DNA from 3 places in the Undibacterium sp. TC9W genome. Region 2 is predicted to be linked to each of the others. Evidence: predicted binding sites of a transcription regulator. Region 2 holds the regulator's gene; each other region holds the start of a gene.

Region 1 (4,204 bases), on a different contig from region 2:
AAATTGCTCATGCAATATAATTCTGCATATTCTGGCAGGAAGGCACTCATGTTGATATATCCAAGGCTTGTATCCAAAACGGCTATCCAAAAATGCCGTGCAAGAACCACACAGGTTCTTCACTGTCGGGATCATTGGCACGCTCGCGATAAATCCAGTAACGCACATGGCGCTTATCGACAGCGATGTAGTAATCCCGGGTTTGTATTTGCTCCTGCCACCAGCCTGCTTCTATGCGCTCAGCCGGAGAAACGAGTTTGAGTTCTGAGCCGTAATAAGGGCGATGCTCGTGAATGTCCAGCGCCAGCGGTTGGGGCAATAACCAGTTAGGGCGCAAGGCATAGCCTGCCAAAGTAGATGGCGGGCAGGGCGGCGGAGCTTTCTTGATGACAGAAATCCAGTGATTGGCAATATCCGCCCTATGGTCTGCACGCGGTGCTGGCTGCAAGACATTGTCTTCACCCAGGCGGGCAACTAATAACTCAAGCAAACGCTTGTGCTCATTTGCTTGTCCACCCGGTTCAGGGAACAAGGTATAGCTTTGTGCTTCGCGCAAGATAGTTTGTTTTACTTCCAACAGCATACCGATGACAGCACTATGCAGCTTGAGCTGACTGAGTTTTTCTTTGAATAAACTCAGTAAATGCGATTCTTGCCAGCATGCTTGTGACAGTTGCAGATCAAACATGGTAGGTGGAATAGCCTGGCGGCCACGCTCATGCAATAACTCCATGTGTATATGTGTAACCGCCAGTTGCTGCGCAGCCAGCCATCCCAGCAACTGGGCCAGCAGGCTACGGGCAAAAATAACAAGTGATTCTGCAAGCTCTATACGGTCTGGCAATTCGATTTTGACTTTGAATTCTGGTGCTGCCAGATACCATTCATGTACTTCGGCCTGCTCACCATAAGCTTGATCCAGCTCCATGAGTAAAGCTTTGCCGCAACGCCTCTGCAAGCCAGGGCGTGGTAATTGACGTAAATCCCTGAGGCTATAACAGGCTATGCCCTGTAATAATTCAGTCAAAGGCTCAGCTGCAGTGAGTAATTTGACGGGTAGTTTGTCCAGGCGCTGGCTCAATCTTTGCAGTTTAAAGACATGCTGTCCTCTGGGTAATTTGCGCGATGCCTGCTTGGCCAATAACCATGCAGCCCTGGCAACGGGAGCAATGCCTGTGGTTGCTGTATAACCCAGTAAACGCATGCTTTCTTGCACGCGTTTACGCAAAGCACGTATGCCCCCAAACAGACTCAGGCTGGCACTGATATCAATCAATATGCAATCGTCTTCTGCCAGGCAGACTTGTGGGGAGTATTGCAGCAGCGCAGTTGCCACTGCCTGCAGTGCCAGTTTTTCTTTATTGTGATCACGCTGATAGTAATCAGCATCGGCACATAACATTTGCACACCACCCGCCCGCATATTCAAGCGTATACCAGCCTGATCGGCAGACGCAGACATTGACGTCACCCGGCCTTGATGAAGAATGACACTGACTTGCGTCTCTTGCTGAGCAAACAAGGGAGTGACAAAGACCTCAAGCTGGAGTAAAGGCAGGTGAACGGCTATCCACAGCGGTGGGCAAGTTGCCATAGTTTGTCGCAAGTTTTTCTTTGCCTGGATGAGCATAGGCATACAAATAAGGATGATCGGGCACATGTAATGTCAGTGGTGCATCGCGCTGGCTGCCACGGCGCTTGAGTATGCCCAACTCCAGGCCATATTGACTTGTTTGCACACTCAATCGTAAAGGGGCGGGAGAGGCTTGCTGTGCCGCCCGCATGTCACGCATCAAAAAAAATAAAGTCTCCGAGCTTTGTGCTGCCAGATGCAAACGACGCAAAGCTTCACTACGGATGCTGGATGTCCAGAATAACAGCGCACCACAACTGCTATTGCGCAGCACCTGTTCTGCCGCCCACAGGGCATCAACATGTTTGTGGCAGCGTATCCATATCAATTGAGATGCCTTTAAGTCTGCGCATGAAAAAGCCAATGCCTGCGGTATATAAGGCGGTGTCAGCAAAACAATAGGGTGCCCATCAAGTTGACTTAAGGCTGGTTTGAGCAAGCTGAGTTCAGCAGTGCCAATCTGCGGCAGCAAAATCTCGGTTAATTGCCCCTGTGGCCAACCATTGCCAGGCAGTTCATTATTGAGTTCAGCATAACCACTGGGCATATAAGCACCCTGACCACGCGCCAACTGCGATGCACGCCATAGTGAGGGGTGTATGCGTTCAGGGGAAAGTGAGGAAACGTGGGTCATATTACATACACTGATTAAATATACAGTATATGTAATATAGCGAAAGACTTCAAAGTTTATTTTATGTGCCAGTACTACGTGACTGGGATAAGAGAGTATAGGGAGATTGTATGGAGATGAGAAAACCACAGTGTTACATAATACTGATTGCGCATACAGTAGTTTGTGGTAAAGTTCGTTCCATGGATGAACGCATGGCTGTCTTGATGACCGTTCCTCTATCACATACCAACCGATATGGAGATTGAAATTATGGCAAACCTCGAACAGTCCTTTGATACACGCTTCAGCCTGCAATTCGCCCCAACATCATTTTTGATGCGTCTTGGTCGTCGCGAAATATTCGTCTGCCGCGACTTCAGGCAGCGCTCTTACTATGTCAATCCTATGCTGGATTGCAGTACAGGTATACAAGCTGGCCATCTGGAAATGCTGGTGTTCCGCAAGTGGCTGATTATTTTGTCCAAAGCAAACTGGTAAACAATTGATCATGCTTACTTAAGCTGATTATTAAATATCTTCCCGTATTGAGCGAGCAAGAGTTTGTAGCAAACATATACGTCATATTGTACGTATTGTTTGCTGCAAAGACCTGCTGTCATTGATGAGAGTCTTTAGATAATAGGCATTTAGGTATCTAGAATCTAATTGTAAGACTTAAGCCCGCAAGAATGGCCCGGGGCCTGGCCAGGTTTGATCGGTAATAGGTGCAGCCAGTGCCTCATCACATCCCTGGCTTGCACTCCAAGCCAGATAGCGACTGCAGCGCTGCGTATCCTCCAGTGTATGGACGTAGGTGATTTTGCCCCAGCGCATGCGCATTAATTGCATCACTACATTCTTGTAGGGGCCATCTGGCTGGTGCGGAACGATAAAATTCAGCACCGCATGGATACGGGTATCCCACGGCGGCCCGATAACGGCTACTTCTTTTACCTCAAATTGCAAGCCAGGGAACAAGCGGTATAAGCGCTCCCACCATAAAGCCATGGATGCCCGTGAATTACGCAAACCAGAAATCGGCGAATCTCCTTCAAAGCGATATGTAAAATCAGTAGCCAGGCTATCCAGCATCAGGCTGACATCGCCTGTGTTGATAGCAGCAAAGGTTTTACGAAGTTTGTTCTCAACGATATAAGCATACATGGGAAACTTTCACTGGCATAATGCAAGTAATATAAACAGGTAACTTGCATCAAGCAAGCTAAATTATGGAGCGCAGTTCCTTTTCTGATTTTTCCTGTTCAATAGCCCGCACACTGGAAGTCATTGGTGAGTGGTGGTCATTGCTGATCTTGCGTGATCTGTTTCTGGGGTTTGAGCGTTTTGACGATCTCCAACGCAATCTTGGCGTAGCATCCAACATTCTGACCACCCGGTTAAAAAAAATGATGGAGCATGGCATCGTCGAGCGACATACTGATGCGCAGGATAAACGTGTCTGGCGTTATAGCCTGACGCAGCAAGGGCGGGATTTGTATCCAGTATTACTGGCATTAACTGCCTGGGGAGATAAATGGCGCACAGCAGAAGGGCAACAACCCTTACTGGTACGTCATCAGCATTGTGGTCACATCACCACTGCTGTACCGGCATGCGCTGCTTGCAAAGAAGAACTGCAGCTTGAAGATATACGATTTGAGGCTGGGCCCGGTGGCAGGGAAAAGCCAGGAACAGCCTTAATGGGGCAAGTGCTGGTCCGACCAAAACAGGATAAGCCAAGTTGACAAAAATAGCTCTGTGTCAAACCAGTGCTGATCGTTTTGTTAGCCTAAGTATTCTGCACTGCATCCTCAGGCGGGATAAAATCTTTCGCCGTCCTATCCCCCTCGTTATGTTTTCTGTCGCCAGAAATTTCGAGAGCAATGCCTGCCGCAGCTTCAGCTGGCATACCATCTGTGCGGCGCAAATATTCGGCCTCACCGACGATATCATCC
Region 2 (4,204 bases):
CTTCATCGGCTTTGCTGGAGGTATTGGACCCTGAGCAAAATCACACTTTCTCGGACCACTATATCGAAGTCGATTTCGATTTGTCCGACGTCATGTTTGTGGCGACGTCCAACTCCTACAATATCCCGCCAGCTTTGCTGGACAGGATGGAGGTGATACGTCTGTCAGGTTATACCGAAGATGAAAAAACCAGCATTGCACAGCGTTATTTATTGCCTAAGCAAATCAAGAACAATGGTTTGAAAGAAGGCGAAATTACTGTGGCTGAGAGTGCAATACGCGACATCATTCGCTATTACACCCGTGAAGCTGGCGTGCGTTCGCTGGAAAGGGAAATCTCCAAGATTTGCCGCAAGGTCGTGAAAATGCTCTTGCTGAAAAAGACCGAGAAAAAAGCCACGGTCAATTCAAAAAATCTGGACAAGTACCTGGGTGTGCGCCGCTATGACTTTGGTGTTGCCGTCAAGGATAACCAGATTGGTCAGGTAGTTGGCTTGGCCTGGACTGAAGTTGGTGGTGATCTATTGACCATAGAAGCTGTAAACATGCCAGGTAAAGGTGGCGTCATCCGCACAGGTACTTTGGGCGATGTCATGAAAGAATCGATAGAAGCAGCCCGCACAGTGGTACGCAGCCGCGCCAAGCGTCTGGGTATCAAGGCGGATGTGTTCGAGAAGAGTGATATCCATATCCACGTACCAGAAGGTGCAACACCAAAAGATGGTCCATCTGCCGGTATTGCCATGACGACTGCTCTGGTCTCAGTGTTTACTGGCATCCCGGTTCGTGCTGATGTTGCCATGACAGGTGAAATCACCTTGCGTGGTGAAGTATTGCCTATCGGTGGCCTAAAAGAGAAATTGCTGGCTGCTCATCGTGGTGGTATCAAAACAGTATTGATACCTGAGGAAAATGCCAAGGATCTGGCTGAGATCCCGGACAATGTCAAAAACAAACTGGAAATCATCCCGGTACGCTGGATAGACAAGGTCCTGGAAATTGCACTGGAAACTCAGCCTGTTCCTTTGGTGGATGAGCCTGTTTCTGTGGCGGCTGCAACGCCGGCTACAGCGCCGACGGAAACTCCTGCAGACACGACGGTTGTTAAGCACTAAGTTTTTGAAGTAACAGCTCGTTGCTCTGAAATGAAAAACGTCCGGAAAGTCCGGACGTTTTTTTATGCCTGTCGCTTATCTCGCCTGAGAGTGAGTCACTTAATGGGAGGATGTAAGGTGGGCTTGTCAGCAGGCAGAAGCAAATAAGCTTGAGATTCTGCCCGGGCGTGAAGTAAACGAGAGGGTAAAATCACGCCCAGGCTGACCTCAAACCCAATTGCGCATGAGGCCGACAGCCAGGCCTTCCAGCGCGAAATCTTCTCCTGCGTCACCAATCTTGATGACAGGGTAATCCGGGTTCTCTGGCATCAGTTCTATCAGGTTGCCAGTTTTTTTATAGCGTTTGACGGTCACATCATCACCGAGGCGGGCGACGACGATCTGCCCATTGCGGGCACTGTCTGCCTTTTTAACCGCCAGCAAGTCGCCATCAAGTATGCCAGCGTCACGCATGGACATGCCACGTACCTTCAGTAAAAAGTCTGGTTTGGCAGAGAACAGGGCGGGATCTACGTGGTAAGTAGACTCAATATGTTCACTTGCCAGTATCGGCGAGCCGGCTGCAACCCGGCCAACCAGTGGCAGGGCTAGTTGCAGCAGAGCAGGGTGGGGCAAGGCCAGTTGCTTGCCTGTGATATGGCTAGACAACTCTGACTCCAACAAACGTATGCCGCGTGAAGTGCCAGCAGCAATTTCTATAACGCCTTTGCGTGCGAGGGCCTGCAGATGTTCTTCTGCCGCATTGGTCGAGCGAAACCCCAGTTCTGTCGCAATCTCGGCACGGGTGGGAGGAAAGCCCGTGTTTTGAATGGCATCTTTGATCAGGTTCAGGATTTGTTCCTGGCGGGAAGTAAGTTTGAGCATGGCGTTTTCTAGTGTTAAGGTGCTGTATATACAAGCAGTCTGTATTTTTATACAGTAAAGCTGAATATGCAAGTCAAAATGAGCGCAATTACTGAGAAATGTGAAAAAAATACCTCATTTACCTTGAGGAATTGGCAGATAAATTGCCTAAGTCACTGATCTAATTGATCAATATGAAAAACTAGGTTATTATTGTCGGCTTTCCTCTTCCCGCACTCGTCTTGACGCCGAGGCGGGCTATTTTTATTGTCCACAAGGAGAATATATGCGTCATTATGAAATCGTATTTATCGTACATCCAGATCAGAGCGAGCAAGTTCCTGCAATGATCGAGCGCTACAAGGCAAGTGTTGTAGCCCGTGGTGGTCAAATCCACCGCGTTGAAGACTGGGGCCGTCGTCAATTGGCTTACATGATTCAAAAACTGGCAAAAGCACACTATGTTTGCTTGAACATCGAATGCGATGCTGAAACTCTGCTCGAGTTGGAAACAGCATTCAAATTCAACGATGCTGTCTTGCGTCACCTGACAGTCAAATTGAAAAAAGCAGAAACAACACCTTCTCCTATGATGAAAGCTGTTCAGAAAGAAGATGCTGCAAAAGCGCAACGTGTTGAAGCGCCTGCTGCTTAATAATTGACAAAGGTCGCGTAAAAAAATAGTGAATCAGCTGAAGCTCGTAGCCCGGATTGTGGAAAAAAGCGCATTGCGCTACACCCCGGCCGGTATCCCGATAGCTTCTGCTACCTTGATGCATAGCTCAGAAACTCGTGAGGCGAACACAGTTCGGCAGGTCGAGTTTGAGATTTCTGCGATGGCTGCTGGTGAAATATCACAGCGTTTTGCAGAAATTGCCCTGGAGTATCCCATGGAATTCACCGGTTTTTTAGCGCGCAAAAATCGCAATAGCAAAAGTCTCGTTTTTCACGTCACTGAATTCGAGACACATTTACTAGATTAGGAGCCAAAAATGGCATTCGGTAAAAAATTCGACAAAAGCAAATTGAAGCAAAAGCGTCAACAACAAAACCCTTTGTTCAAACGCAAAAAATTCTGCCGCTTCACAGCAGCACATGTAGAAAAAGTTGACTACAAAGACATCGACACACTGAAAGATTTCGTGCAAGAAAACGGCAAAATCATGCCAGCGCGTTTGACCGGTACAAAAGCGCTGTATCAACGTCAAGTAGATACTGCAATCAAACGTGCACGTTACCTCGCGTTGCTGCCATACACTGATTTGCACACAGCGTAATTGACGACAAGGTAAAGGAGAAAAATATGCAAGTTATTCTGTTGGATAAAGTCGTTAATCTCGGCAATCTGGGTGATGTAGTTCGTGTTAAAGACGGCTATGCACGTAACTTTTTGATTCCACAACGTATGGCTCGTCGTGCTACGACAGCTGCAGTTGCTGAATTCGAAGCAAAACGCGCTGAACTGGAAAAAGCAGCGGCAGCCAAATTGGCAGCAGCTCAAGCTCAAGGTGAAAAACTGTCCGGTCTGACCGTACAAATCACTCAAAAATCTGGTGTAGATGGCCGTTTGTTTGGTTCCGTCACTAATGCTGATATCGCTGAAGCCCTGACTAAACAAGGTTTCGCAGTAGAGAAAGCACAAGTACGTTTGCCACAAGGTCCGTTGAAGATCGCTGGCGAGCACAGTGTTTCTGTTGCTTTGCATACTGACGTTGTTGTAGATGTTAATGTTGCAGTAGTAGGCGAACACGCTTAATTTGCTTTCTTGGCAAATTCAAAAAAAGCCGGGTTTTCCCGGCTTTTTTTATGCCGATGGCTGAAATTTTGGTGATTTGGCTATTTGTCACAAACTTGTCACAAACTGGTTCATTTCTCCATGCTGGGACGTTCTGATAGTCTGATTTAACGGTTATAATGCGCGCCATGAAAGCTGGTTCTGATCCTCAACTTGATGCCTTGCGTGTCCCCCCCCATTCCATAGAAGCGGAGCAATCTGTTCTCGGAGGTCTGCTGCTTGACAATGCCGCCTGGGATCGTATTGCTGACTTCATCAACGAAGAAGATTTTTATCGTTATGACCACAGGATCATTTTCCAGTGCATGGTCAAATTGATCAATTCCTCCCGTCCTGCTGACGTCATCACTGTGTATGAAGCACTGAATGGTGTGGGCAAGGCAGAAGATGCCGGTGGCCTGACCTACCTCAACGCGCTTGCGCAGAATACACCTTCGGCTGCGAATATACG
Region 3 (4,204 bases), on a different contig from region 2:
TCAAACGGTTCATGCGCAGCCTGTCACTGATATCCATCGCAAAGGCGACCCAGCCACGCTCAGAATTTTCCAGATGACTGAGACCGACCAGGATGGGTACTCCGGTATTCCCGCTTTGCAGCAGCATGATTTCGAAAGGGGCGGTGGTGCCAGTCTGTATCAAGTCTTTATAGGCTTGCTGGCAGATCTTCAAATCCTGTGGTGACAACAGGGTTGCCCAGGCGCTGTCCTGGGTCAGCAGATAATCCCTGTCATAGCCGCTGAACTGGGTAAATACATCATTCACCTCCAGTATCTGGCCTGCTTCGTTACCCTGGATGATGCCGATCAGGCTGGAATTCATCAGCCTTTGCAGGCGCTGTTCGCTGGTGCGCAAGGCGTCCAGGGTTGCCCTTTGCTCGGTGACGTCTTCTATCATCCAGACGGCACCGCGCACATAGCTCTCGGTTGGCAGGGCACGTCCGGCCACGCGGCCAGTGAAAGATTCACCATTAAACCGCCTTAATTTCCACTCCAGTTCGACGAGTTCGTCGGCCTGCAGTCCGGGCACTACCTTTTCACTGAAGGCAGCGTAATCGTCTGGCCCCTGATACAGGAAGGTAGTCTTCACGCCTATCATGGCCTGGGCATCAGGGAAGCGGCATAGCTCTGCCAGTGCCTTGTTGGCCCGGACGATGACACCATCGCTGACAAACATGATGCCCACCGGGGCATTGGTGATGAGGATTTCCAGTTCCCTGGCAAGTTCTTTATAACGGTTTTTGTTGGACTCGAGCAGCTCCTGGTTTTGCCTCAGCATTTCCTCGGTCTGTTTGCGCTCGGTGATATCGATGTGGGTGCCAACCATGCGCAAGGGCTTGCCCTTGCTGTCCCATTCAACGATGCTGCCTAGCGACATGATCCAGCGCCACTCGCCAGCCTTGTTTTTTTGCCTGAACTCGGCGTGGTAATCGGCCGCGCCCTTTGCTGCTGCATGGGCCTTATAGGCATGTTTCAGATTCGCGACATCGTCGGGGTGGACACCAGTGCCCCAGAAATAATCCCAGAACTGTTGTGGATGGCTAAAGTCGCCAGGTTCATAGCCCAGCATCTGCAAATATTCAGGGCTGAAGCTGCCGTCACCGGTTTGCAGATTGATGTCATACAAACCCTGGTTCGAGGCTTTCATGACCAGGCTGCGCTGGCGTTCGGCGGCCAGCAGTCTTTGCTCGGTGAGTTTGCGTTCGGTATTGTCACTCAGGAAGCCATGCCACAGTACACTGCCATCAGGCAGGCGTTCCGGTGTGGCGTCGCCTACTACCCAGCGGTCTGGCTGGCCAGCGGCAATGATGCGGTATTCCTGGTGCCAGGGGCTGAGTTCGGCAAAGGACTTGCGCACGGTCGCGATCATTTTGGGCAAATCATCGGGATGCACTTTGGCGAACATTAAGCTGGCATCTTCACGCAATTGCTCTGCCTTGACACCAAAAAAGGTTTCTACTGCTTCACTGGCATAGGGCAGGCAAAAGCGGGCGTCCGGATAACGGCGGAACTGATAAAACATGCCCGGCAGGCAGCGGGAAAAATTGGACAGCAAGGCGTGACTGCGTTGCAATGCCGCCAGCTCGGTTTCTTCTGGTGCAAGCTCGGCTGACATTGCAGGTAACTCAGACATGCCAGGTAGTCTTTTCCATATCTGTTTATGCTATTCAGCGGTAAAGGGCAGTGATTTCGTCAAAAAAATCATACACGCCCTGCTCGCTCATCTTGCGTGCATTCGACAGCTCGCCACCTTTGGAGGCAAACAGCACGCTATTGTCTGGCCTCAGCAAGACAGCAGCGGGTATGCCCTTCTTGGTAGGATTGCCATAAAAATCCACCAGCTCCTTGTTCTTGTCAAACTGGCCCACGTTCACTTTAACGGTGATGAACTTGGTGGCCAGCAGAGGCTCATTCTTGCCATGCATGGATTTGTCGAGCTCCAGGCAATCCTTGCACCAGTTGGCACCAAAGATGACAAGGACTTTTTTATCGACTTTTTTGGCTTCTGCCAGGGCCTTGTTGATCGCTGCTTGGGCGTCGGCAGTTTCATCATAAGCCTGAGGTGGGGCAGCGCTGGCCGGGCTGACAGCCAGTATCAGACTGAATGCAAAAAGCAGGGAAAGCAGTTTTTTCATCATTAATCCATTAGAAAACGCAGGAAAAAGCGACAAATGCAGGATGAGTCTATCTTAGCTTAAACAGTATGTGGCTGTAATTCTCTGTTTGATGAAAAATCGGGTTTTGCTGTATGGATGTTCAGTTATTTGTGCAATTCAGGATAAAATAGCTAATTCCTGTTTTAATCCAGTTTTTGATCTTGCTTTTCATTTTATTAATTCTTTAAGTGGCGCAGTTCTTGAAAATGTTTATACAGTGTGACGTTCTTGCTACCCAGCGGCAGCTAATGATCAGTCGCACGACGCAGACCATGATGCATTGCAAGGCAATGCTTGATTGCCATGAATACTAAACCACGCAGGATTGCCCATCTGGATATGGATGCCTTTTATGCATCCGTTGAATTGTTAAGATATCCAGAGCTCAAGGGGCAGGCTGTACTCATAGGCGGCGGTTCTTCACATCGTCCGATTCCCAGAGGTGATGGCACGCATGAGTTTTCGCGCATCAAAGACTATGTAGGGCGCGGTGTCGCTACTACCTCGACCTATGCAGCACGGGCGCTCGGTATATTTTCTGCGATGGGTATCATGAAAGCAGCAAAGCTGGCACCGGATGTGTATCTGCTGCCGACAGATTTTGATTCCTATCGTCATTACTCCCGGCTGTTCAAAGAAGCGGTCGGCAAGATTGCACCGAAAATTGAAAATCGCGGCATAGATGAAATCTATATTGACCTGAGTGACCATCCGCAAGAAACGCGCGAACTGGCAAGCAGCCTCAAGCGGGCCGTTGCTGAGGCAACCGGCCTGACCTGCTCAATTTGTGTCGCTCCTAACAAGCTGTTGGCAAAGATAGGCTCTGACCTGGACAAACCTGATGGCCTGACCATATTGAATATGGAAGACGTGCCAACGCGGATATGGCCCTTACCGGTAAAAAAAGTGAATGGCATAGGGCCAAAAGCAACCGAGCGCCTGGCAAGCCTGGGTATTAACACCGTGGGCGAACTGTTCAATGCGGACCTTGGGTTGCTGCAAACGACTTTTGGCAGCAATTATGCTGGCTGGCTATATAACGCCGCGCGTGGCATTGATGACAGGGAGATTTCTACAGAGTCAGAGCCCAAGGTCATCAGCAGGGAAACCACCTTTGACCGCGACTTGCATGCCGTGCATGACAGGGCGGTATTGACCGAGATTTTTACTGATCTCTGCACCCGCCTGGCGAGAGATTTAACAAAAAAGGGTTACCGCTGCAAAACCGTGGGTATCAAGATCCGTTATACCGATTTTCGTATCTCTACGCGTGACATCACCATTCCTGTTGCCACGGCTGATCCTGCTGTCATCCGCAGGACGGCCGGGGAATGCCTGCGCCGGGTGGCGCTGGAACACCGCTTTCGCCTGTTAGGCGTCAGGGCCAGTGCGCTGGTCAGAGAGGCCGATGTCAGTAATGAGCGGCAAGTCAGCCAGGGCATGCTGTTTGATGATCTTTGATATTTGTGAAGGGTAATTCAGGGTGGGACAATGTTAAGTGCTAGTTGGATACCTGCTGCGTTCCAGTCTGTCACTGCCCCCAGCGGCTATGGTTTCAAATGCGTCGTCAAGCATGGTGAAAATATCCCAGTGATCGACTTGCTTTTGTAGTGCGATAGCCTGTATCAGTTTCATTTCGAGCTCCGCCTCGCGCTTGCCCTTCCATAACTTGTCTGCTGTAGCGACGGCTAATTCTTCCAGGCTCAAGCCTTCTCCCTGCCATTGTGCGTGAGTTACACAGCAGCGGGCGACGATACTCTGCACGCCTTGTTCCAGCAGCATTTTTTCACCAGCAGGCTCATGCTGTGAGCCAGGGCCATCCAGTTCATGGGGATGCAGGATTTTCCCGGCATCGTGTATGGCGGCGCCTAGGCGTATCAGATTTGCATCGAATGCCAGGCCCATGTCTTCAAATTGTGCGATCAGCAAATCTGCCGCTTCACCGACCAGTTTGACATGGGTAAGCAGGCGTTCTGTTGCGCCAAGTTTTGACAGCAACTGGTAAGCGTCAGTGGTGTTGTTGAGCA

Evidence for each region. The regulator LexA, encoded in region 2, represses DNA repair genes until DNA is damaged. The targets are predictions, from matches to a motif close to ACTGTATNNNNATACAGT.
Region 1: the regulator LexA is predicted to act here: its motif matches at 2,277-2,294, upstream of imuA (translesion DNA synthesis-associated protein ImuA).
Region 3: the regulator LexA is predicted to act here: its motif matches at 2,265-2,282, upstream of ACO0LN_RS05050 (DNA polymerase Y family protein).

Annotation. Positions count from the first base shown of each region.
Region 1 covers NZ_JBMPPJ010000009.1:231,068-235,271, forward strand. Annotated here, with positions in the region: gene ACO0LN_RS15520 (error-prone DNA polymerase) at 1-50, opposite strand, end outside; gene ACO0LN_RS15525 (Y-family DNA polymerase) at 83-1,606, opposite strand; gene imuA (translesion DNA synthesis-associated protein ImuA) at 1,539-2,267, opposite strand; gene ACO0LN_RS15535 (hypothetical protein) at 2,520-2,747, shown strand; gene ACO0LN_RS15540 (nuclear transport factor 2 family protein) at 2,925-3,413, opposite strand; gene ACO0LN_RS15545 (winged helix-turn-helix transcriptional regulator) at 3,479-3,994, shown strand; gene ACO0LN_RS15550 (AI-2E family transporter) at 4,039-4,204, opposite strand, start outside.
Region 2 covers NZ_JBMPPJ010000005.1:333,014-337,217, reverse strand. Annotated here, with positions in the region: gene lon (endopeptidase La) at 1-1,115, shown strand, start outside; gene lexA (transcriptional repressor LexA) at 1,323-1,979, opposite strand; gene rpsF (30S ribosomal protein S6) at 2,245-2,613, shown strand; gene priB (primosomal replication protein N) at 2,642-2,941, shown strand; gene rpsR (30S ribosomal protein S18) at 2,951-3,235, shown strand; gene rplI (50S ribosomal protein L9) at 3,262-3,714, shown strand; gene ACO0LN_RS09370 (replicative DNA helicase) at 3,882-4,204, shown strand, end outside.
Region 3 covers NZ_JBMPPJ010000003.1:193,743-197,946, forward strand. Annotated here, with positions in the region: gene ACO0LN_RS05040 (PAS domain-containing protein) at 1-1,654, opposite strand, end outside; gene ACO0LN_RS05045 (thioredoxin family protein) at 1,689-2,156, opposite strand; gene ACO0LN_RS05050 (DNA polymerase Y family protein) at 2,481-3,638, shown strand; gene ACO0LN_RS05055 (HD domain-containing protein) at 3,672-4,204, opposite strand, start outside.